DNA from 4 places in the Saccharopolyspora sp. CA-218241 genome. Region 4 is predicted to be linked to each of the others. Evidence: riboswitches for the same ligand, from Rfam matches in the RefSeq annotation. Region 4 holds a riboswitch; each other region holds the start of a gene.
What was found. Region 4 has a riboswitch for cobalamin ahead of ACQP0T_RS06140 (ribonucleoside-diphosphate reductase subunit alpha). Riboswitches for the same ligand answer to the same signal wherever they lie in the genome.
Positions count from the first base shown of each region.

Region 1 (5,844 bases), 450 kb from region 4:
GCGTCGGCGGGGACGTCGACCGGTGGCTGACCGACTACTTCGAGCTCACCGAGCTGCACGTGCACCCGGGCAGCCAGGGCGGCGGACTCGGCGGGGAGATCCTGCGGCGGCTGCTCCTCGGGGCCGAGGGCAGCACCGTGCTGCTGTCCACACCGGAGGGACCGACCCGCGCCTGGCGGCTGTACCGCAGGCTCGGGTTCGACGACGTGCTGCGCGACTACCGGTTCACCGGGGACCCGCGTCCGTTCGCGGTCCTCGGCCGGTCGCTGCCGCTGGCGGACTGACCGGCCGGGGCCACCTCGCGCCCCGGCCGGCGCCGGGATCACAGCAGCGCGAGCTGCTCCCGCAGCGTGTCCAGCCCCATGGCGCCCATCCGCAGCGCCTGGGCGTGGAACTCCTTGAGGTCGAACGCCGCGCCGTGCCTGCGGCGGGCGTCCTCGCGAGCGGCCAGCCACAGCCGCTCGCCGAGCTTGTAGGACGGCGCCTGCCCCGGCCAGCCGAGGTAGCGGTCGATCTCGTCGCGCACGTGCGCCGGGTCGGCGATGGTGCGGGTGAGCATGAACTCCAAGCCCAGCTCGGGCGTCCAGCGCTGCCCTTCGTGGAAGCCGGTGCCCTTCGGGATCTCCAGCTCCAGGTGCATCCCGATGTCGACGATCACCCGGCCCGCCCGGAAGAGCTGGTCGTTGAGCATCCCGAGCAGGTCGCCGTCGTCGCCGAAGTAGCCGAGCTCGCGCATCAGCCGCTCCGCGTAGAGCGCCCAGCCCTCCCCGTGCCCGGAGACGAAGCACATCAGCCGCTGGAACTTGTTCAGCCGCCCGGACTCGTGCACGCCGGTGGCGATCTGCAGGTGGTGCCCCGGAACGCCCTCGTGGTAGACGACGGTCAGCTCCCGCCAGGTCGGGAAGTCGACGCGGTCGGCGGGCACCGACCACCACATCCGGCCGGGGCGGGAGAAGTCGTCGCTGGGACCGGTGTAGTAGGCGCCGACCCCGCCGCCGGGGGGCGCGATCCGGCACTCCAGGGCCATCAGCCGGTCCGGGATCTCGAAGTGGGTGCCGCGCAGCTCGCGCAGCGCCTCGTCGGACCTGCCCTGCATCCACGCCTCGAATTCGCGCTGCCCGCGGACCAGGTAGCGCGGGTCGGCGTCGAGCGCGGCCGCCGCCTCGGCCGGGGAGGCGCCGGGCTCGATCCGCCGCGCGACCTCGCGCAGCTCCGCCTCGATCGCGGTGAACTCCTGCCAGCCCCACTCGTAGGCCTCCCGCAGGTCCAGCTGGGCACCGGTGAAGTAGCGGGACCACAGCCGGTAGCGCTGCTCGCCCACCGCGTCGCGCTCCGGCGCCCGCGGCAGCAGCTCGTCGCGCAGGAAGTCGGCCAGCTCGGCGTAGGCACCGGCGGCCGATTCGGCGGCGGCGTCGAGCTCCCGGCGCAGCGCCCCGCCGACCTGCGCCCCGCCGACCTCCGCCCCGGCGACGAGCTCCGCGAAGAACGACTTCGGAGCACCGCGCCCGGACCAGGTGTCGCACTGCGCCGCCACCTTGGCGATCTGCCGCGCCGCCGAGACCGCGCCCCGGCGGGCGCCTTCGGTCAGGCCCGCGCGCAGCGAGCGCACCGACTCGCCGACCTTCGCCAGCCGGGTGGCGATGGTGCGCCAGTCCTGCTCGGTGTCGGTCGGCATCATGTCGAAGACCTGCCGGATGTCCTGCACCGGACTGGCGATCACGTTCAGCGCCGAGAGGTCGGCGTCGGCCTCGTGCAGCTCCAGGTCGACGCCCACCCGCTCCAGCAGCACCGCCTGCGCGACCCGTTCGGCGTCGTCGGCGGGCACGGCCTCGCGCGCCGCCGCGACCGCGCGCCGCGCCGCCTCCGCCCGGGCCCGGTGGCCCTCCGGCGAGTAGTCCGTCATGTCCTCGTCGTGACCCGGCAGCCCGAGGAAGGTGCCGGAAATGGGGTCGAGCGCGGCCAGCTCGTCGACGAACCGGTCGCTGATCTCGTGCACGCCCTGCTGATCAGTCGCCATGCCCGCCCACGCTAGTCGTCGCCCGCCGGAGCCTCATCCGGATTCCTCCGGCGCGGTCGCGCACCCGGCGAAAACCCGCAGCCGGTGCGACGATTCGGCAGGTGGAGCGGACAACGAGCGGTCGTCGAACGGGCCCCGCCCGCGGTGCGGTGCTGGGTCTGCTGCTGGTGCTCGTCGGGATGGTCACCGGCGGCTGCCTGCACGTGAACGCGGCGCTCACGATCGACGGCGAGGACGCCGTCGCGGGTGAGCTGGTGATCACCACGCAGACCGCCGACGGGAAGGTCCCGTTCCAGTTGACCCCGCCCGAGGACCTGGCCGACCAGGTGCGGATCACGCCTTACGCGCAGGGCGACCGGGTCGGCTCGCACCTGTCGTTCCGCGGCCTGAGCTTCGACGAGGTGACCCGGCTGAGCCAGTCGCTCACCCCGGACGACTCGCGCTACCAGTTCCAGCTCTCCCGCAGCGGCTCGCTGGTGATCCTGGAGGCCTCGGCCGACCTCACCCCGCTGGCCAACACCGACTCGTCGGTCGAGGTCAAGGTCAGCGCGCCGGGCGAGATCACCAGCACCAACGGCGAGGAGAGCGCGGGCACGGTCACCTGGGAGCTGGAACCCGGCGAGGTGACCAGGCTCGCGGCGACCTTCCAGTACGCCAGCGCGACCGGCGGCGGCTGGGTCGGCTGGGCGGCGCTGCTGACCGGCGCGACCTTCCTGGTGGCGCTGGTCGTCGCCGCGCTGGCGCTGAGCACGCACCTGCGGGCGCGCGCGGCCGAGGAAGCCTGAGCGCGCACCCCGCAAGGCCACCCGGATCAGACCCCTTAGGGTGAGGCGCGAGCCAGTCGTGCCCGCGGGAGCGGGACGGGGAATCCGGTCGGAAGCCGGAGCTGACGCGCAGCGGTAGGGGTGCTGGGCGAGGACACGTGCCACTGGGCCACCAGGCCCGGGAAGGCTCCTCGCCCGAACGAGCCCGAGCCCGAAGACCTGCTGGCTCGCCGGGACGCACACCGCTTCCCGGCTCGCACCCGGGCTTCGCGACCGAGCCCCGAGCGAAGGACGGTAGTCTTGCGCACCCGCCGCGCGGTGGTCCTGACCAGCCTCGCCACCCTCGCCCTCACCAGTTGCGCCGCACCCGAGGCCGGAGCACCGGCACCCGGCGCCGTGTCCGTGCCCAACTGCGACCGGGAGGTCGTGGTCGAGCAGCCGCCGCAGCGCGCGGTGAGCCTGAACCAGAGCACCACCGAGATCATGCTGTCGCTGGGCCTGCAGGACCGGATGGTCGGCACCGCGACCTGGACCGACCCGGTGGACCCGGACCTGGCCGAAGCCAACGCGCAGGTGCCGAGGCTGGCCGACAACGCCCCGTCGTTCGAGACCGTGCTGAGCACCGAACCGGACATCGTGCTGGGCGCCTACCAAGCCGTCTTCACCGATGAGCGGATCGCCTCGCGGGAGCGCTTCGGGCAGCTCGGCGTGCCGACCTACCTGTCGCCGAGCAACTGCCTGCCGGAGGAGGCGCCGCTGGCCGAACCGGTGGTGCTGGACGACATCTACCGCGAGGTGCGGGAGATCGCGACGCTGTTCGGGGTGCCCGAGCGCGGCGAGGCGCTGATCGCGGACCTGCGCGACCGGGTGTCGGCGGCGCAGCGGAAGGTGGCGGGGCTGGACCTGCCGCCGGAGACCTCCGTGCTGTTCTGGTTCGCCCGCACCGAAACCCCGTACGTGGCGGGCGGCACCGGCGCCCCGGCGATCATGGCGCGCACCCTCGGGGTCCGCGGCACCTACGCCGACCAGCGCTCGATGTGGCCGCAGATCGGCTGGGAGGACATCCTCGCCCGCGACCCCTCGCTGCTGGTGCTCGGTGATCTGACCCGCGACGGCGAGGGCGACTCGTTGCGGGCCAAGGTCGACTTCTTGCGCAGCGACCCGGCCGTCTCCCGGCTCCCGGCGGTGCGCGAGCAGCGCTGGCTGCCGATGACCGGCACGGCGCTGAACGTGAGCCTGCAGACCATCGACGGGATCGAGGCCCTGGCCGACGCGCTGGTCGAGCTGGACCGGCAGCGGTGAGCCGCGCGCCGCGTCCCGGCCGGGCCGCGGGGCTGGTGCTGGTCGGCGTGCCCGCGCTGGTGCTGTCGATCGCCGCGGTGATCACCACCGGACCGGCCGACCTCGGCGTCGCGGAGGTCGTCGAGGTGATCGCCGCCCGGTTCGGCTGGGTCGAGACCGACCTGTCGCGGATAGCGCAGGGCATCGTGTGGGAGCTGCGGTTGCCCCGCGCGCTGCTGGCCGCGCTGTGCGGCGCCGGGCTCGCGGTGTGCGGCGCGGTGCTGCAATCGCTGCTGCGCAACCCGCTCGCGGACCCGTTCCTGCTCGGCGTGTCGGCGGGTGCCTCCACCGGCGCGGTCACGGTGGTGGTCCTCGGCCTCGGCGCCGGGGTGATCGGCCTGACCTCGGGGGCGTTCGTCGGCGCGCTCATCGCCTTCGGCCTGGTGATGCTGCTGGCCCGGCTGGCCGGTGGCGGGACCGGCCGGGTGATCCTCGCCGGGGTCGCGGGCACCCAGCTCTTCTCGTCGCTGACCTCCTACGTCGTGATGACCTCGGCCGACGCCGAGCAGACCCAGGGCGTGCTGTTCTGGCTGCTCGGCTCGCTGGCCGGGGCCCGCTGGACCGACGTGGTGATCGCCGCCGCGGTGACCGCCGCCGGGCTGGCGGTCTGCCTGTCCCAGGCCGGGCGGCTGGACGCGTTCGCCTTCGGCCAGGACGCGGCCGCCTCGCTCGGCGTGCCGGTGGCGCGGTTGCGCGCGCTGCTGCTGGTCACCACCGCCCTGCTCACCGCGACGCTGGTCGCGGCGGCGGGGGCGATCGGCTTCGTCGGTCTGGTGCTGCCGCAGGCGATGCGGTTGGTCGTCGGCCCCGGGCACCGCGCGCTGCTGCCGGTGTCCGCCGTCTACGGCGCCCTGCTGCTGGTCTGGGTCGATGCGCTGGCGGGCACCCTGGCCGCGCCGCAGGAGGTCCCGGTCGGGGTGATCACCGCGATCGTCGGCGTGCCGGTCTTCGCCGCGCTGCTGGTGCGCAAGCGGGGCCTGACGTGAGGTCCGGCCACCGGCGCCGCTGCGCGGGCGGGTCCCACCACGCGTTTTCGAGGGAGGAGCGGGCATGAGCATCCGGACCCGGGAGCTGTCCTGGCACGCCGGTGGCGCGCTGATCGTCGACGGCATCAGCACCGAGGTCGAACCCGGCCGCACCCTCGGGTTGCTCGGGCCCAACGGGTCCGGCAAGTCGTCGCTGCTGCGGCTGCTGGCCGGGCTGCGGCGGCCTTCCGGGGGCAACGTGCTGCTCGACGGGCGGGAGCTAGGCGGGTTCGGCCGCCGCGAACTGGCCCGCCGGGTCGCGGTGGTCGAGCAGGAGTCCGGCACCGAGCTGGACCTGTCGGTGCGCGACGTGGTCGCCCTCGGCCGCACCCCGCACCGCACCGGCTGGGGCGGGGAACATCCCGACGACGCGGCGGCGGTGCGCCGGGCGCTGGCCGCCACCGGGCTGGACGGCCTCGCCGAGCGGCGGTGGCACGCGCTGTCCGGCGGGGAACGGCAGCGCACCCAGATCGCCCGCGCGCTGGCCCAGGAACCCTCCGAGCTGCTGCTCGACGAACCGACCAACCACCTCGACATCGCCCACCAGCTCGAACTGCTGGCGCTGATCCGCACCTTGCCGCTGACCACCGTGGTCGCGCTGCACGACCTGAACCTCGCCGCCGGCTACTGCGACCGGCTGCTGGTGCTGGCCGGCGGTCGGGCGGTGGCCGCCGGTGCCCCCGCCGACGTGCTCACC
Region 1 is NZ_CP191860.1:1,678,139-1,683,982, reverse strand. It holds gene ACQP0T_RS08225 (GNAT family N-acetyltransferase) at 1-284, shown strand, start outside; gene ACQP0T_RS08220 (DUF885 domain-containing protein) at 323-2,017, opposite strand; gene ACQP0T_RS08215 (DUF3153 domain-containing protein) at 2,119-2,802, shown strand; cobalamin riboswitch at 2,839-3,022, shown strand; gene ACQP0T_RS08210 (ABC transporter substrate-binding protein) at 3,082-4,083, shown strand; gene ACQP0T_RS08205 (FecCD family ABC transporter permease) at 4,080-5,108, shown strand; gene ACQP0T_RS08200 (ABC transporter ATP-binding protein) at 5,173-5,844, shown strand, end outside.
Region 1: linked by a shared signal. The riboswitch ahead of ACQP0T_RS08210 (ABC transporter substrate-binding protein) and the one ahead of ACQP0T_RS06140 (ribonucleoside-diphosphate reductase subunit alpha) in region 4 are both predicted to bind cobalamin.

Region 2 (5,844 bases), 2.6 Mb from region 4:
GCTCGCGGTGGCCGAGGCCGCCGGGATGCGGGTGGAGCGCGAGGGCGAGCGCGCGCTGTGCGTGGTCGTCTGAGGCCGCGCACAGCGGGGCGGTGCGGGCGCCGGAAAATGCGTTGCGCGTCCGGTTCGGGCCCGCGCACACTGTCCTGGCGCCCGATCCGGGGCTGCGCGCGAGCGGAGAGGAGGTGTGCCGTGGAGGTCGTTGTTCGCAGCGGTGCGTTCCACCGCGCCACGTCCGGTCCAGGCCCGAACTCCTCCCGCTCGCTGCCCTGACGCCCTCGGGTGCGCCGGCGGGAGGCCATCCCGAGGAGCACCCCAAGTGCCTTCGCTCGACGACTACGAGCACTACTACGACGACCACTTCCCCGACGAGCGACGGAAGCGCCCGCGACGCCGCGCCTTCGACGACGAACCGGTGCGCCGCGGCAGGCTCACCGAGGAGGAGAAGGACCGCCTCGCCGCGCTGCGGGAGGAACCCGAACCGCTCGGCCTGCCCGAGGACGCCGACCGCTGGTCCACCTGGGACACCGGCGAGCGCGGCCCCGAACCGCACCCGGACTGGGTGGTCACCGCCCTCGCCGCGGTGGACCACGAGCTCGGCGTGCTCAAGACCGGCAAGGAGGCCGACGTCCACCTGCTGCGGCGGTCGCTGCCCGGCGGGGAGTCCTGCCTGCTGGCCGCCAAGCGCTACCGCGACGGCGACCACCGCCTGTTCCACCGCGACGCCGGGTACCTGGAGGGGCGGCGGATGCGCCGGTCCCGGGAGATGCGGGCGATCGAGCACCGCACCGCGTTCGGCCGCGGCATGATCGCCCAGCAGTGGGCGGTCGCGGAGTTCCGGATGCTCGGCGCGCTGTGGCGGGCGGGCGCGCCGGTGCCCTACCCGGTGCAGCGGGTCGGCGGCGAGGTGCTCCAGGAGTTCATCGGCGAGGCCGACGGCACCGCGGCGCCCCGGCTGGCCGCGCTGCGCCCGGACCGCGCCGAACTGGCGCAGCTGTGGGAGCAGCTGGTCGACGCGCTGGCCGTCCTGGCCGGGCAGGGCTACGCCCACGGCGACCTGTCCGCCTACAACGTGCTGGTGCACCGCGACCGGCTGGTGCTGATCGACCTGCCGCAGGCGGTGGACCTCGCCGCCAATCCGCAGGGCCTCGACTACCTGGCGCGGGACGCGGACAACATCACCGCGTGGTTCCACCGCGCCGGGTTCGCCGGGGCCGACGCGACCGAACTGGCGGCGCTGCTCGCCGAGGAGGCGAACCTGGGCTGAACCGCGCGGGTGGGTCCGGCCGTCCGGACCCACCCGCGCGCGTCAGTCCTTCAGCCCGGCGACCGGGCCGATGACCACCACCGCCGGCGGTTGGACGCCCTGCTCCCGCACGTCGGCCCCGACCCGGTCCAGCGTGGTGCGCAGCGAGCGCTGCGTCGCGGTCGTGCCCTCCTGCACCACGGCGACCGGGGTGTCGGCGGGGCGGCCGTGCTCGATCAGGACCTCGGCGAAGGACTCGATGCGCTGCACCGCCATCAGCAGCACCAGGGTGCCGCGCAGCCGGGCGAGCGAGGGCCAGTCCACCAGCGAGCGCTCGTCGTCGGGTGCGACGTGCCCGGAGACGACGACCACCTCGTGCGCCACCCCGCGGTGCGTCACCGGCACGTCGGCCACCGCGGGCACCGAGAAGGCGCTGGTGATCCCCGGCACCACCGTCACCGGCACGCCCGCCTCGGCGCAGGCCAGCAGCTCCTCGAAGCCCCGGCCGAACACGTAGGGGTCGCCGCCCTTGAGCCGGACCACGAACCGCCCCGCGCGGACGCCGTCGATCAGCGTCCGGTTGATCACGTCCTGGTTCGCCGCCCGGCCGTACGGGATCTTCGAGGCGTCCACCACCTCGACGTGCGGGCCCAGCTCCTCCAGCAGCTCGCGGGGGGCGAGGTGGTCGGTGACCACCAGGTCGGCCTTGGCCAGCAGCCGCCTGCCGCGCACCGTGATCAGGTCCGGCGCGCCCGGACCGCCGCCGACCAGCACCACCCCGGGCGCCGGGGCGTCGGCGTGCTCGTCGACCACACCGGACTGCAACGCCTCCAGCAGCGCATCGCGCACCGCCACGCTGCGCCGGGGGAATCCGCCGGCGAGCACCCCGAGCAGCAGCCCGTCGTGCTCGGCGACCGCGGGGGTCACCGCGCTGCCGGACACCGCCCGGTCGGAGCGCACGCAGAACACCCGCCGCCGCTCGGCCTCGGCGCCCACCGCGGCGTTGACCTCGTCGGGGGAGGCGGCGGCCACCGCGTACCAGGCGCCGTCCAAATCGCCGTCGCGGTAGCCGCGCCGGGTCCAGGTGATCTCGCCGGCGTCGGCGAGCGCCTCCACCGCGGGGGTGGCCTCGGGGGCGATCACCTCGACGGCGGCACCGGCGCCGACCAGGCGGGGCAGCCGGCGCTGCGCGACGGTTCCCGCGCCGACCACCACGACCCGGCGTCCGGCGAGGTCGAGTCCGGCGAGGTAGTGGTGCTCGGCGGGCGGGTTAGCGGGAGTGTCCATGTGCGTGTCCGTGTCCGTGACCGTGCCCGGTCGGATCGTCGGGGTGGTGGTGCGGCGTCTGCGGCGCACCCAGCTTGTCCTCGAAGCCCGGCAGCAGCACCCGGTAGGCGCAGGTGTCGCAGTTCATCCGGATCTCGCCGTGCAGCGCCTCGTGGTAGCGCTCGACGACGAGCTCGGCCAGGGCGTCGGTGTCACCGAGGTAACCGGAGACGTGGACGTCGATGTCCGGTGCCGCGCGGGCGTACTCCCGGGCCTGTCGGGCCACGCGCTGCGGCAGCACCCCGTCGAACAGGAAGTAGGGCGCCACCACGACCTTCCGCGCGCCGAGGCGGCGGGCCCGTTCCAGCCCGGCCGCGACGTCCGGCGGTGCCAGCGAGACGAACGCGGTCTCGACCGTGTCGAAACCGCAGGTCTCCTGCAAGAGCCGGGAGACCTTGCACACCTCGGCGTTGGCGTCCGGGTCGGTGGAGCCCCGGCCGACCAGCACCACGGCCGTGTCCGCCCACTCCTCGCGCGGCACCACCGCGGCGATCCGCTCGGCCAGCAGGTCCAGCAGCACCGGGTGCGGGCCCATCGGGCGGCCGAAGGCGAACGACGTGCCCGGGTGGCGGCGGACCTCCCGCTCCAGCGCGGCGGGGATGTCGCCCTTGCCGTGCCCGGCGGCGACCAGCACCAGCGGAACCGCCGCCATGGTGCGGTGGCCGCGCGCGGCGAGCTCGCCCCACGCCTCGGTGACGGCCGGTGCGGACAGCTCGATGAAGCCGCCCGCGACGTCGATCCCGGCGGGGGCCATCCGGCCGCGCACCCGGTCGATGAACGCGCGGAACTCCTCGACCCCGCCGTCGTCCACCGTCCCGTGGCCCACGATCAGCAGCGGCTGCGGTGCGGTCACCGGTCCTCCTCCTGGTTCTCCCGCCAGTACAGCAGGGCGTTGACGGCGGCGGCGGCGATCGCCGCACCGCCGCGTTCGGTCAGCGTGCTCACCCCGGGGAGTCCGCTGCGCCGCAACGCCGCCTTGGCGGCCACGGCGCCGACGAAGCCCACCGGCACGCCGACGACGAGCGCGGGTCGCACCGCGCCCGCCTCGGCGAGCCGCAGCAGTTCGGCCAGCGCGGTCGGGGCGTTGCCGATCGCCCACACCGCGCCGTCGGGATGGCGTTCGGCGGCGGCCCGGATGCCCGCGGCCGACCGGGTGAGCCCGTCCTCGGCGGCGACCCCGGGGAGGTCCAACGCGACCAGCGGTTCCCGGGACGTGATGCCCACCGCCACCATGCGCACGTCGGTGATCAGCGCGGCGCCGTCGAGCAGCGCCCGCCGCCCGGCGCGCACCGCGTCCTCGGTGGTGACCACCTCGCCGGTCCAGCTCGGGTCCGCCGTGGTGTGCACGACGCGCTCCACCACGGCGCGGGTCAGCGGGGCGAAGTGCCCGAAATCGGCGCGCTCCCGCATGATCCGGTACGACTCGATCTCGATCGGGTGCACCCGCCGCGGTGGCGGGTCGAACGTGGTCATGCTCGCTCCGGCTCCTCGACTCCGGCCGGACGGGGAGCGACGGCCGCAGCGGAGCGCGCGGGCCGCCGTCGGCGACCGCGTTCCGGCATCCCGCATGGGAGCCCGACCTCCTGGGTTCTCCCGCCCGGGGTGGGGTGTCCGCGCGCCGCGGCGCGACGCGGGGCCGGCGCGCAGTGTCCTGACTCCCGGATCGACGCGGTGTCCCCGGCCTTCCAGCCTTGCGGCCGTGGCCATCGGTGGGGTCCGCTCCCCGGTCACAGTGGCGGGACCGCCCCGGATTCGCACCGGGTTCCTGCACTGCCAGCCGACGTATCCTGACCTGCCGAGCACCCCAGGTCAAACCCCGTGAATTCGATCACGCACCCGGCCCGAGGACGCCCACCTCACCCGGGAGGGTGCCGAGTGAGGGGCGCCTTCATCCGGCTATGTCGGATGAAGGCGCCCCTCACCAGGGTCGCGAGGTCAGCGCTCGAGGTATTCCAGGACCGCCAGGACCCGCCTGTTGGTCTCCGGTTCCTGCGCGAGCCCGAGCTTGCCGAAGATGCTCGCGATGTACTTGCCCACCGCCCCCTCGCTCACCACGAGGCGCTGCGCGATGGCGGCGTTGGAGCAACCCTCCGCCATCAGGGCCAGGACGCCGCGCTCCCGGTCGGTGAGGTCCTGGAGCGGGGCGGCGCGGCGGGCGACCAGGGCCGAGATGACCTCGGGGTCCATCGCCGTGCCGCCCGCGGCGACCCGGCGGACCGCGTCGACGAACTGCTCGGCGTTGAACACCCGCTCCTTGAGCAGGTAACCGACGGCGCCCGCGCCGTCGGCGAGGAGCTCGCGGGCGTAGAGCTGCTCGACGTGCTGGGAGAGCACGAGCACCGGCAGGCCGGGGATCGCGCGGCGGGCGACCAGCGCGGCCTGCAACCCTTCGTCGGTCTTGGTGGGCGGCAGCCGGACGTCGACGACGGCGACGTCGGGGCGGTGGTCGAACAGCGCGGCCTGGAGTTCGGGGCCGGTCTCCACCGCCGCGACGAGGTCGAAGCCGTGCGCGGTGAGCAGCGCGCTCAGGCCGTCCCGGAGGAGGAAGAGGTCTTCGGCGAGGACGACGCGCACGGGATCTCCAAGGTCGCTCGGGTGGGACCGCCGTCCGGGCTGGACAGCGCGAGTGCGCCGTCGAACGTACCGAGCCTGCGCCGGATCCCGGCGAGTCCGCCGACGTGCCCGACGACCGCACCGCCGGACCCGTCGTCGGTGACGGTGATCCGCAGCGCGGTGCCGTCGTGCGACACCTCGACGCGGATGGCCGCGGCGGCGGCGTGCTTGACGGCGTTGGTGACGAGCTCGCGGGTGGCGAAGTAGGCGGCGGCCTCGACGGCGGGCGGGCACCGACCGGGCAGGTCCACCACCGCCTCCACCGGGGCCGCCGACTCCAGGGCGAACGCCCGCACCGCGTCGCCGAGACCGCGTTCGGCGAGCACCGGGGGCCGGATGCCGCGCACCAGCCCGCGCAGTTCCGCCAGCGCGGCGCCGGATTCGTCGCGGCCCTCGGCGAGCAGCGCGCGGGCCCGCTCCGGTTCGGTGGCCAGGAGCTGTTCCGCGGCGGCCAGCTTGAGCCCCAGCGACACCAGCCGCGCCTGCGGCCCGTCGTGCAGGTCGCGCTCGATGTCGCGCAGCCGGTCGGTCTCGGCCTCGGTGGCGTCGGTGCGGGTCTCGGTGAGCTGCTCGACGCGCTGGGCGAGCAGCGCGCGCTCGGTCGGGGCGAGCAGCAGCCGGGCCCAGTACCCGTGCCAGCGCAACGTGATCGGCGCGAG
Region 2 is NZ_CP191860.1:4,522,297-4,528,140, forward strand. It holds gene yaaA (peroxide stress protein YaaA) at 1-73, shown strand, start outside; gene ACQP0T_RS21515 (serine protein kinase RIO) at 320-1,267, shown strand; gene cobA (uroporphyrinogen-III C-methyltransferase) at 1,310-2,533, opposite strand; gene ACQP0T_RS21525 (sirohydrochlorin chelatase) at 2,517-3,425, opposite strand; gene ACQP0T_RS21530 (precorrin-8X methylmutase) at 3,422-4,045, opposite strand; cobalamin riboswitch at 4,217-4,340, opposite strand; gene ACQP0T_RS21535 (response regulator transcription factor) at 4,508-5,146, opposite strand; gene ACQP0T_RS21540 (sensor histidine kinase) at 5,098-5,844, opposite strand, start outside.
Region 2: linked by a shared signal. The riboswitch ahead of ACQP0T_RS21530 (precorrin-8X methylmutase) and the one ahead of ACQP0T_RS06140 (ribonucleoside-diphosphate reductase subunit alpha) in region 4 are both predicted to bind cobalamin.

Region 3 (5,844 bases), 2.6 Mb from region 4:
GCGTGCCCGAAGGCGGCAAGGACAGCTGCCAGGGCGACTCCGGCGGGCCGATGGTCGCCGACGGGAAGCTGACCGGCATCGTCTCCACCGGCAACGGCTGCGCCCGCCCGGGCTACCCCGGGATCTACACCCGGGTCGCCACCTACCAGGCCGACATCGCCGCCCAGCTCGGCACCTGAGGACCTGTGCCTGGGGACGGGTGAGAGGGACGTCACGGCCGCCCGGGGGCTGCGCCACCGCGCGGCGCGGGCATACAACGGGTGGCTGTGACGTCGATGTGGTTGCGCGCGGCCTTCCTGCTGACCGTCGCGGGCTGGGGTGCCAACCAGTTCTCCCCGCTGCTGGCCGCCTACCAGCGGGGGCTCGGCGTGTCCGGCACCGCCGTCACCGGGCTGTTCGCGCTGTACGTGGTGGGTCTGGTCCCGGGCCTGCTGCTCGGCGGACCGCTGGCCGACCGGCGCGGGCGCCGACCGGTGGTGCTGGGCGCGGTGCTGCTCAACGGGGTGGCCACGCTGGCGCTGATGGCCGGGGTGCTGGCCGTGCCCTGGCTGGCCGTCGGGCGGGTGCTCACCGGCGTCGGCACCGGGGCGGTGCTGGCCGCGGGCACCGCCTGGGTCCGCGAACTGACGCTGCTCGCGGGCGCGACCGACGACGGCGCGGGCGCCCGCCGGGCCGGAGTGCTGCTGTCGGCCGGGTTCAGCCTCAGCGGACTGGTCGCCGCGCTGCTCGCCCAGTGGGCACCGCGGCCGCTGGTCGTCGCCTACCTGCCGCACCTGGTGCTGTGCGTGGCCGGGCTGCTGCTCGCGCTGGCCTGCCCGGAGACCCGGCCGAGCCGACCGGCGGCGACGCGGGTGCGGCAGCGCGACCGGCGGTTCCGCGCGCTGGTGCTGCCGGTGGCGCTGTGGGTGTTCGTCGGCCCCTCGATCAGCTTCGGCGTGCTGCCGGGGCAGGTCGCCCCGGCGGAGTGGGAGACGCTGCACGCGGGACTGGCCGCGCTGCTCGCCCCCGGCACCGGCGCGCTGGTGCAGCCCCTGGCCCGCCGCCTCGCGGCCCGCGGCGAACGGGTCCCGGCGGTGGTGGGGCTGGGCCTGCTGGGCCTCGGGCTGGCGCTGGCCGCGCTGACCGCGGCGCGCGGGATGCCGCTGGCCGCCCTGGCCTGCTGCGCGCTGCTCGGCGCGGGCTACGGGTGCTGCTCGACCTACTGCCTGACCGTGGTCGGGCGGATCGCCGCGCCCGGCGGGCTGGCCCGGCTCACCTCGGTGTTCTGGGTGGTCGCCTACCTCGGCTTCGCCGCGCCGTACCTGTTCGCGCTGGCCGCCCCGGTCGCCGACGCCCCGGCGCTGCTGGCCGGGCTGGCGGTCCTGGCGCTGCTCACCGGCCTGCGGTCAGCTCGCCACCAACCCGACCGAGATGGTCAGGAACGCCGCCACGCTGACCAGGTCCAGCGAGTGGGAGACCCGGGGATGCCGGAGCCGGTCGGCGATGCGGGCGGCGGCCAGCACGATGGTCAGCTCCCAGAACGCGGCGAGCACCAGGAAGATCACGCCTAGCACCACGAGCTGCACCGCGGGCTGCGCGGCGGCGCCGACGAACTGCGGCAGGAACGCCAGGCTGAACAGCAGCATCTTCGGGTTGGTCAGGTTGCTCAGCAGCCCGCGCAGGAACGGGTTGGACCGGTCGGGCACCGGCTCGGCCAGCCCTTCGGCGCCGGCCCGGCGGGCCAGCCAGAGCCCGCGCAGGATCGATCCGGCCAGGTAGACCAGGTACGCCGCGCCGACCCACTTCAGCACCGACAGCACCGCCGGGTGCCGGGTGATCAGCGCGCCGAGGCCGCCGATCACCGCCGCGACCTGGAGCACGCTGGCGGTGTGGATGCCGACCAGGGCGAGCAGCCCGGCGCGGCGGCCCGCGTTCAGCGAGGTGCGCAGCAGCAGGAAGGCATCGACTCCGGGGGTGAGGATCACGACCGCGCTCGCCAGCAGGAAGGCGGGCAGCGGAGTGGGGTCCAGGAGCACGTGCGGTTCCTCCTCGCGCTGATCTCGTGTCACCCGACCAGGCGTAGTTCGCCGCTCCGCCTGCGGAGACGCGGCGGAGCCGGTGGTACTGGTTCGGGAGGATCGGCGAACGATCGCGCATCGGTGCGCAGATTTTGTCGCCGAGAGCCATCATAGCGAAATATTTTCCCGGAACCGTGTGACTCCCCTCTCGTCATTCCCGGTATCGGTCCGGCTACGGTCCGTCCGGCGACAGGGTTCCGGCGGTGGAGGGCCGACGTGGTGGGCAGCAGCAGGAGCGGACCGGTGCGGATCGCGCTCGCGGGCGCGATGACCGTGCTCGCGGGGGTCCAGCCCGCGTACGCGGACGAGCGGCCCCAGGAGCGCGTCCTCGGCGGCGGGCCCGACTCCACCGACCGGGCGCCGTGGGCGGTCGCGCTCACCGACGGGTCCGGGCGGCACTTCTGCGGTGGCGCGCTGGTCAGCCCCGTCGAGGTGGTCACCGCCGCGCACTGCGTGGTCGACGGGACGGGCTCTCGGCGCGGGCCCGCCGACCTGCGGGTCGTCGCCGGGCGCACCGACCTCGGCACCGGCGCCGGTGTCGTCGGGCGCGTGGTGCGGACCTGGGTGCACCCGGAGTACGCGGGCTTCGAGCAGGGCGACGACCTCGCCGTGCTCACCCTGGACGCGCCGCTGCCGCAGCGGCCGATCCCGGTGGTCGCCCCCGGCGACCCCGCGCCGTACCGGCCGGGCACCACCGGCCGGGTCCACGGCTGGGGGCGCACCAGCGAGGGCGGTGCGTCCTCATCGACGTTGCGCTCGGTGACCGTGCCGGTCACCGACGACCAGACCTGCGCCGCGGCCTACTCCACCTACGACAGGACCGAGATGTTCTGCGCCGGGGTGCCCGAGGGCGGTCGCGACGCCTGCGCAGGCGACTCCGGCGGGCCGTTCGTGGTGGGCGGGCGGCTCGCCGGGGTCGTCTCCTTCGGCACCGGCTGCGGCCGGCCCGGCGTCCCCGGCGTCTACACCAGGCTCGGGGGTTACCCGGAGCTCGCCGACCAGCTCCAGCCGAGTGGTGTGGGCAACTCCCGGCCCGGGTGACCAGGGCCTCCGGCCGGATGCTGTGATATCCAGGTTCAGGTGACCCTCCAGCCGCTCGCGACCGCCGTCCACCGCGCCTACACCGCGGACCTGGACGCCGACGACTTCTACCGGATGCTGCGCCTGCGCGTCGACGTCTTCGTCGCCGAGCAGCAGTGCGCGTACCCGGAGCTCGACGGCAGGGATCTCGAGGAGACCACCCGGCACTTCTGGATCGATTCCGCCGATGGTTTCGTGCTCGGCTACCTGCGCCTGCTGGAGGACCCCGACGGCGTCTACCGGATCGGCCGGGTGTGCACCGCCCAGGGCGCCCGCGGCCTCGGGCTGGGGCGCAAGCTGATGCGCGCCGCCGTCGCCGAGGTCCGGCGCAGACCGGTCGTGCTCTCCGCGCAGACCTACGCCGTGGACTTCTACCGCTCCTTCGGCTTCGCCGAGGACGGCGAGGAGTACCTGGAGGACGGCATCCCCCACGTCCCGATGCGCCGCGCCTGATCCCCCGCGCCGCAACGACGACGGCACCGCTGAGCTCCGAAAGCGGCCGACGCCCCACTCATCTCATCCGAAAGGAACTGAGTGAGGGGCACCCTTGCCCGAGTTCGGGGTCTTTTCGGAATGCGGCGGAGCCGCATGCGGTGCGGCCGTCAACCGGCACCGCCGCCCGTGCTCGGACGTGACCGCTCAGCGGTCTTCTCGCGAGGACGCCCTGATGCCGTGTATTGGCGATCCATCGAGAAGGGCGCCCGGAGCGAGAAGGCCGCTGAGGTTCCGCCACCCGCACCGCCACGCAGGCCATTCTGAAAACAGTCCGTGGGGTGGGGACGTGGCGCTGGTCTCGGGTGTGTTGGTCCGGTGATCGGGGTCTGCGACGATGCCGGGTGATCCACGCGAGGGGTGCGGCAGGAAGCCGGTGCGAATCCGGCGCGGTCGGCGCCACTGTGACCGGGGAGCGGTCCGCCACCACGTGCCACCGGGCGATGCCTGGGAAGGCCGGCGGCCCGCGCCGATCCGGGAGCCAGGACACTGCGGCCCCTCCTTCCCGATACCCGGGGCGTCCGACACCCGAGGAAGGAACCCGGCATGACCGCTCCTCCGCGCGCCGCCGCGCGCTTCCCGTTCTCCGCCGTGGTCGGTCACGACGACCTCCGGCTCGCGCTGCTGCTCAACGCGATCCACCCGCGCATCGGCGGGGTGCTGGTGCGCGGTGAGAAGGGCACCGCCAAGTCGACCGCGGTGCGGGCGCTGGCGGGGCTGCTGCCCGCGCTCGACGTCGTCGAGGGCTGCCGGTTCGGGTGCGCCCCCGACGCGCTGGACGACCGGTGCCCGGACGGCCCGCACGACGCGGTGGTGGCCCAGCGCCGACCGGCCGGGCTGGTGGAGCTGCCGGTCGGGGCCACCGAGGACCGGCTGATCGGCTCGCTGGACCTGGAACGCGCGCTGACCGAGGGCGTCCGCGCCTTCCAGCCCGGCCTGCTGGCCGCCGCGCACCGGGGCGTGCTCTACGTCGACGAGGTCAACCTGCTGCACGACCACCTGGTCGACCTGCTGCTGGACGCCGCGGCGATGGGTCGCGCGCACGTCGAGCGCGACGGGGTGTCGGTCTCGCACGCCGCGTCGTTCCTGCTGGTCGGCACGATGAACCCGGAGGAGGGCGAGCTGCGCCCGCAACTCCTGGACCGGTTCGGCCTGACCGTGCACGTCGCCGCCGCCCGCGAGGTCGCCACCCGGACCGAGGTGGTGCGCAGGCGGCTGGCCTTCGAGGACGACCCGGAGGGCTTCGCCGGGCAGTGGGCGGAGGCCGACGCGGAGCTGGCCCGGCGCATCGTCGAGGCCCGCGCCCGGCTGGATGCCGTGGTGCTGCCGGATTCCGAGCTGCGCCGCATCTCCGCGCTGTGCGCCGCGCTGGAGGTCGACGGGATGCGCGCCGACCTGGTGCTGGCCCGCACCGCCGTGGCGCACGCGGCGTGGCGCGGCGCGGACGCGGTGGCCGAGCAGGACGTCGAGACGGCGGCCCGGCTGGCGCTGCCGCACCGGCGCAGGCGCGACCCGTTCGACGAGCCGGGGATGGCGGAGGACCAGTTGCAGCAGGCCCTCTCCGAGGCCGCCGAGCACGCCGGGGACGGCGACGACGACCCGCCGCCGGACGGCCCGGGCGGCGGTGCTCCCGAGGACGGCGGCCCCGATGACGGCGGTCCGGACGACGGCGGACCCGATGACGGCGGACCCGATGACGGCGGGCCCGATGACGGCGGGCCCGGGGCCGGTGCGCCCGACAGCGGCGACGAGGGCGACGGCGGCCGCAGCGGTGGCGCTGACGGCGACGAGGGCTCGGGCGGTGCCGACCGGCAGCCCGCGGCACCGGAACCGGCCTTCCGGGCGCGGCTGCTGGAGGTGCCGGGACTCGGCGAAGGCGCCCCGGGACGGCGCTCGCGCAGCCGGTCCCGCACCGGGCGCGGGGTCCGCGCTTCCGCGGTGGAGGGCAACGGCGTGCACCTGACCGCCACGCTCGCCGCGGCGGCCCCGCACCAGCGGGCGCGCGGGCGCAGCGGACCCGGCCTGCTGCTGCACCGCGAGGACGTCCGCCGGGCGGTCCGGGAGGGCCGCGAGGGCAACCTCGTGCTGTTCGCGGTCGACGCCTCCGGGTCGATGGCGGCGCGGGAGCGGATGTCGGCGGTCAGCGGTGCGGTGCTGTCCCTGCTGCGGGACGCCTACCAGCGGCGGGACAAGGTCGGCGTGGTCGCGTTCCGGG
Region 3 is NZ_CP191860.1:4,544,919-4,550,762, reverse strand. It holds gene ACQP0T_RS21640 (S1 family peptidase) at 1-179, shown strand, start outside; partial or broken gene ACQP0T_RS21635 (MFS transporter) at 276-1,280, shown strand; gene ACQP0T_RS21630 (LysE family translocator) at 1,386-2,048, opposite strand; gene ACQP0T_RS21625 (S1 family peptidase) at 2,277-3,098, shown strand; gene ACQP0T_RS21620 (GNAT family N-acetyltransferase) at 3,138-3,590, shown strand; cobalamin riboswitch at 3,996-4,121, shown strand; gene ACQP0T_RS21615 (VWA domain-containing protein) at 4,176-5,844, shown strand, end outside.
Region 3: linked by a shared signal. The riboswitch ahead of ACQP0T_RS21615 (VWA domain-containing protein) and the one ahead of ACQP0T_RS06140 (ribonucleoside-diphosphate reductase subunit alpha) in region 4 are both predicted to bind cobalamin.

Region 4 (5,844 bases):
AGTAAGACACCGCCGACACATTACGATGGAAGGGGCGGGGCACGAAGAACGAGGGTTCTTCGTGCCCCGCCCCTTCTTTTTTTTTGCGTGTGGGGTTCCGGGGCCTGATGGGCCGGGGGTCCCGCTTTTTTGTCTGCGCCCCCGGACCGGGTCGTGGGTGGGGGAGTTCCGTTCATCGGTGGATGGCAGAAGGGGACCTCCGCACGGCTGGGGAACCGTCCTGTCACCGCACCGGTCTCCGCGCGGCGGTGGGGCCCTCCCGCTCAGCGACTGAGCGGAAGGGCACCGCGGGCCGGGCGCCGCGTCGCGGCGGAGGAACTCAGTCCCAGGAGAGCGAGGCCCCGGACTGGTACTCGATGACCCGGGTCTCGAAGAAGTTCTTCTCCTTCTTCAGGTCCATCGCCTCGGACATCCACGGGAACGGGTTCGCTGTCTCCGGGAACACCGGGTCCAGGCCGAGCTGGGCGCAGCGCCGGTTGGTGATGAAGTGCATGTACTCGGCGCACTGGTCGGCGTTGATGCCGAGGATGCCGCGCGGCATGGTGTCCCGCCCGTAGGCGATCTCCAGTTCGCAGGCCTCGGTGAGCATCCGCCGCACCTCGGCCTGGAACTCCTCGCTCCACAGGTGCGGGTTCTCCAGCTTGATCTGGTTGATGCAGTCGATGCCGAAGTTCAGGTGGATCGACTCGTCGCGCAGGATGTACTGGTACTGCTCGGCGATGCCGACCATCTTGTTCCGCCTGCCCAGCGCGAGGATCTGGGCGAAGCCGGTGTAGAACCACATGCCTTCGAAGATGACGTAGAACGCGATGAGGTCCCGCAGGAACGCCTGGTCGGATTCGGCGGTGCCGGTGGCGAAATCCGGGTCCTCCAGGCTCTGCGTGTAGTGCAGCGCCCAGGCGTCCTTGTCCGCGATGGACGGGATCTCCCGGTACATGTTGAACAGCTCGCCCTCGTCGAGGCCGAGGCTCTCGCAGATGTACTGGAAGGTGTGGGTGTGCACGGCCTCCTCGAAGGCCTGGCGCAGCAGGTACTGGCGGCACTCGGGGTTGGTGATGTGCCGGTACACCGCGAGCACGATGTTGTTGGCCACCAGGGATTCGGCGGTGGCGAAGAAGCCGAGGTTGCGCTTGAGCAGTCGGCGCTCGTCCGCGGAGAGCCCGTCGGCGGACTTCCACAGCGAGATGTCGGCCTGCATCGAGATCTCGGTCGGCATCCAGTGGTTGTTGCACGCGGCGAGGTACTTCTCCCACGCCCAGCGGTACTTGAGCGGCAGCAGCTGGTTGACGTCGGCGCGGGCGTTGATCATCGCCTTGTCGCCGACGTCGATGCGGTCCGCGCCGCGGGCGATCTCGCCGAGGCCGGTGGCGTCGTGGTGCTGCACTGAGGTCATGGTGCGGTGCTCCTGGGTTCGGGTGCTCACTGGCAGGCTTCGCAGTCGGGATCGGTGACCGAGCACGCCGCCGCGACGTCGGCGGGCACGGCGGCCGGGACCGCGTTGAGCTTGCCGTCGGTGCCACGCAGGGTGCTCTTCTCCACGTGCGTGGCGCTGGTGGAGCGCAGGTAGTAGGTGGTCTTCAGGCCGCTGCGCCACGCCCGCCGGTACAGCTCGTCGAGGGTGCGACCGCTGGGCGCGGCCACGTAGAGGTTCAGCGACTGGGCTTGGTCGATCCACTTCTGCCTGCGCGCGGCGGCGTCGACCAGCCACTGCGGGGCCACCTCGAACGCGGTGGCGTAGAGCTGCTTGAGCCGGTCCGGGATCCGCTGGATCGGGGCGAGGCTGCCGTCGTGGTACTTCAGGTCGGCGACCATCGCCTCGTCCCAGAGCCCCGCCGCCTTGAGGTCGGACACGAGTTGCGGGTTGATGACGGTGAAGTCGCCGGACATGTTCGACTTGACGTAGAGGTTGCGGTACAGCGGTTCGACGGACTGCCCGACGCCGCAGATGTTGGAGATCGTCGCGGTGGGCGCGATCGCCATCACGTTGGAGTTGCGCATCCCGTCCCGCAGGACCTGCTCGCGCAGCGCGTGCCAGTCCAGGGTGGACGACCGGTCCAGGTCGACGTCGCCGCCGCGCGCCTCGGCCAGCAGCTCCAGCGAGTCGATCGGCAGCACGCCCCGGCTCCACAGCGACCCGTCGTAGGACTCGTAGCGCCCGCGTTCGGCGGCGAGCTCGCTGGAAGCGGCGATGGCGTGGTAGCTGATCAGCTCCATGCTGCGGTCGGCGAACTCCACCGCCTCGGCCGAGGCCATCGGGATGCGCTGGGCGAACAGCGCGTCGGCGTGCCCCATCAGGCCGAGGCCGACCGGCCGGTGCCGCAGGTTCGACCGGCGGGCCTCCGGGATCGTGTAGAAGTTGATGTCGATCACGTTGTCGAGCATCCGCACCGCGGTGCGCACGGTGCGCCGCAGCCGCGCCGCGTCGATGCCGTCGGGACCGACGTGCTGGGCCAGGTTCACCGACCCCAGGTTGCACACCGCGACCTCGTCGGCGCTGGTGTTGAGGGTGATCTCGGTGCACAGGTTGGAGGAGTGGACCACGCCGGCGTGCTGCTGCGGCGACCGCAGGTTGCACGGGTCCTTGAAGGTGATCCACGGGTGCCCGGTCTCGAACAGCATGGTGAGCATCCGGCGCCACAGGTCCACCGCGCGGACCCGGCGGAACACGGCGATCTCGCCCCGGTCGGCCGCCTGTTCGTAGGCCCGGTAGCGCTCGGCGAACGCGGTGCCGTAGAGGTCGTGCAGATCGGGCGTCTCGTCGGGGGAGAACAGCGTCCACTGCTCGTCGGCCTCGACGCGGCGCAGGAACTCGTCGGGCACCCAGTTCGCGGTGTTCATGTCGTGGGTGCGCCTGCGGTCGTCGCCGGTGTTCTTGCGCAGGTCGAGGAATTCCTCGACGTCGATGTGCCAGGTCTCCAGGTAGGCGCAGACCGCGCCCTTGCGCTTGCCGCCCTGGTTGACCGCGACCGCGGTGTCGTTGGCGATCTTGAGGAACGGCACCACGCCCTGCGAGTTGCCGTTGGTGCCGCGGATGTGCGCGCCGATGCCGCGCACCGGCGTCCAGTCGTTGCCGAGCCCGCCCGCGTACTTCGACAGCAGGGCGTTGTTGCTGATCGAGTGGAAGATCGCGGCGAGGTCGTCGTCCACCGTGGTCAGGAAGCACGACGAGAGCTGCGGGCGGGTGGTCCCGGCGTTGAACAGGGTCGGCGTCGAGCACATGAAGTCCATCGAGGACAGCAGCTCGTAGAACTCGATCGCCCGCGCCTCGCGGTCGTCCTCGCGCAGCGCCAGGCCCATCGCGACCCGCATGAAGAACGCCTGCGGCAGTTCGTAGCGGGTGCCGCCGACGTGCAGGAAGTAGCGGTCGTAGAGGGTCTGCAGGCCGAGGAACCCGAAGGCGAGGTCGCGGTCGGGCAGCAGGGCGCGGCCGAGCCGGTCCAGGTCGAACGAGGCCAGTTCCGGGGCGAGCTGACCGGCGTCGACGCCGAAGCGCACGTAGTCGGCGAAGTAGCCCGGGTACCGGTCGCGCATCTCGACCTGGTCGGCTTCCCGCGGCTGTCCGGCCAGCAGGCTCAGCACTTCGCGGCGCAGCTTGTCCAGCAGCAGCCGGGCGGTGACCGCGGAGTAGTTCGGTTCGACTTCGACCAGGGTGCGCGCGGCCATGATCTGCGCCAGCGCGAGTTCGTCACCGCTGATGCCGTCGTAGATGGTGCGCTGGACCTCGGCCAGCACGGCGTCGGCCGATACCCCGGTCAGGCCGTCGCACGCCTGCTGGACCACGGTGGACACCCGGGTCCAGGTCGGGGTGGCGAGTGTTGCGGTCACTTGGGCTCTCTCCCTCGCGAGCTCGGTGGACCACGACGGCGCACGGGGAGACCGCGGGGCGGTCGTCCGCGTGGACCCGCCCTCGAGGTCCCGGACAGGCACGCGCGCGGCGTGCCACCGGTGGCAGGTCTTCGGACTCACGGGCGGCCTACTGGTCGTGGCTTCCCAGGCTCGACGAGCCCAGTGCCGGATACGACGGTCGTTCCCGTTCACCGCTGCGGGGCAGTCCCGGACTCGCACCGGGTTCCCTCTTCGCCACCGGATCGCTCCGGTGGACCACCAGCGGGCCACACACTACATCTTGGGTCGACTCCTCTTTCGGATGGCCACATACCGGTGTGTCGGGCTTCCGGTCGACACACCCCGACCGGTCGCCGAGACTGGCGGGGCGGACCACGGGGAGAGGGGGATCCCGGCATGGGGGCCGTCGACGAGGCCGACTTGCGCAGGCTGCTCGCCCAGCTCAGCGTCGCGGACAAGGTCCGGTTGCTGACCGGGGCGGACCTGTGGACGCTGCACCCGCTCCCGGAGATCGGGCTGCGCCCGCTGGTGCTCTCCGACGGTCCGCACGGCGTGCGCGGCCCCACCTTCGACGAGCGCGACGCCTCGCTCCTGCTGCCGGTGGCCTCGGCGCTGGCCGCCACCTGGGACCGGGCGGCCGCGCGCACCGCGGGCGAGCTGCTCGGCGACGAGGCCCGCAGGCGCGGCGTGCACGTGGTGCTCGCGCCGACCGTCAACCTGCACCGCACCCCGTTCTCGGGCCGGCACTTCGAGAACTTCTCCGAGGACCCGCTGCTGGTCGCCGCGATGGGCGCCGAGGTCGTCGCGGGCGTCCAGTCCCGCGACGTGGCCGCCACGCCGAAGCACTTCGCGGCCAACGACAGCGAGACCGAACGGCTGTCCTACGACGTGCGGGTGGACGAGCGGACGCTGCGGGACGTCTACCTCGCCCCGTTCGAGCGGATCATCGCCGAAGCCGGGCCGTGGGCGCTGATGGCCGCCTGCAACTCGGTCCTCGGCCGGTCCATGACCGAGAACTCCTGGCTGCTCAACGACGTGCTCAAGGGCGAGTGGGACTGGGACGGCGCGGTGGTGTCGGACTGGTTCGCCACCCGCTCGGTGGAGGCCGCGGCGCTGGGCGGGCTGGACCTGGCCATGCCCGGGCCCGGCGGGCCGTGGCGGGAGCTGGGCGCCGCGGTGGAGGGCAACCGGGTGCCGGAATCCGTGCTCGACGACAAGGTGCTGCGGCTGCTGCGGCTGGCCGCCCGCACCGGGGCGCTCGGCCCGGAACGCGCGGAACCCGGTCCACCGCCGGAATCCGCCCGGCCCGCCCTCCGCGACCTGGCCACCCGCGGTTTCGTGCTGCTGCGCAACGAACCGGTGGACGGCGCGCCGCTGCTGCCGGTGCCGGGCGAGGTGTCCCGGATCGCGGTGATCGGGGAGAACGCGCTGCTGCCCGTGGTGCAGGGCGGTGGTTTCTCGCGCGTCAGCCCGCCGCACGTGGTCACCCCGCTGGACGGGGTGCGCGCCGCGTTCCCCGCCGCCGAGGTGTTCTACCAGCGCGGGGTGCACCACCGGCGGCTGCTCGACCCGATCCCGCGCGCGGCGGTGCGCGATCCCCGGGGCGAGGGGACCGGGCTGCGGGTGGAGCACCTCGACGCCGACGGCGAGGTGCTGCGCAGCGAGCTGCGCGGCACCGACCGGCTGCTCTGGGCGGGCGACCTGCCCGCGGGCACCGAACGGCTGCGGGTGCGCGGCGAGCTGGCCGCCGCGGAGGGCGAGCACCGGTTCGGCGTGCACGGTGCCGGCCGGGTGCGGCTGTCGGTGGCGGGACGCGAGGTGCTCGACGCCGACAACGTCGCCGGGCCCGTCGACGATCCGGTGGGCGAGCTGCTGGAGCCGCCCGAGCAGCGCGTCGACGTGGTGCTCGTCGACGCCGACGTCACCGGTCGGGCGGTGGAGCTGGAGGTCGAGTTCACCCCGGCCGAGCCCCGCGGGCTGGTCGTGCTCGGGCTCGGG
Region 4 is NZ_CP191860.1:1,231,865-1,237,708, forward strand. It holds rRNA gene rrf (5S ribosomal RNA) at 1-18, shown strand, start outside; gene ACQP0T_RS06135 (ribonucleotide-diphosphate reductase subunit beta) at 320-1,393, opposite strand; gene ACQP0T_RS06140 (ribonucleoside-diphosphate reductase subunit alpha) at 1,420-3,825, opposite strand; cobalamin riboswitch at 3,931-4,121, opposite strand; gene ACQP0T_RS06145 (glycoside hydrolase family 3 protein) at 4,243-5,844, shown strand, end outside.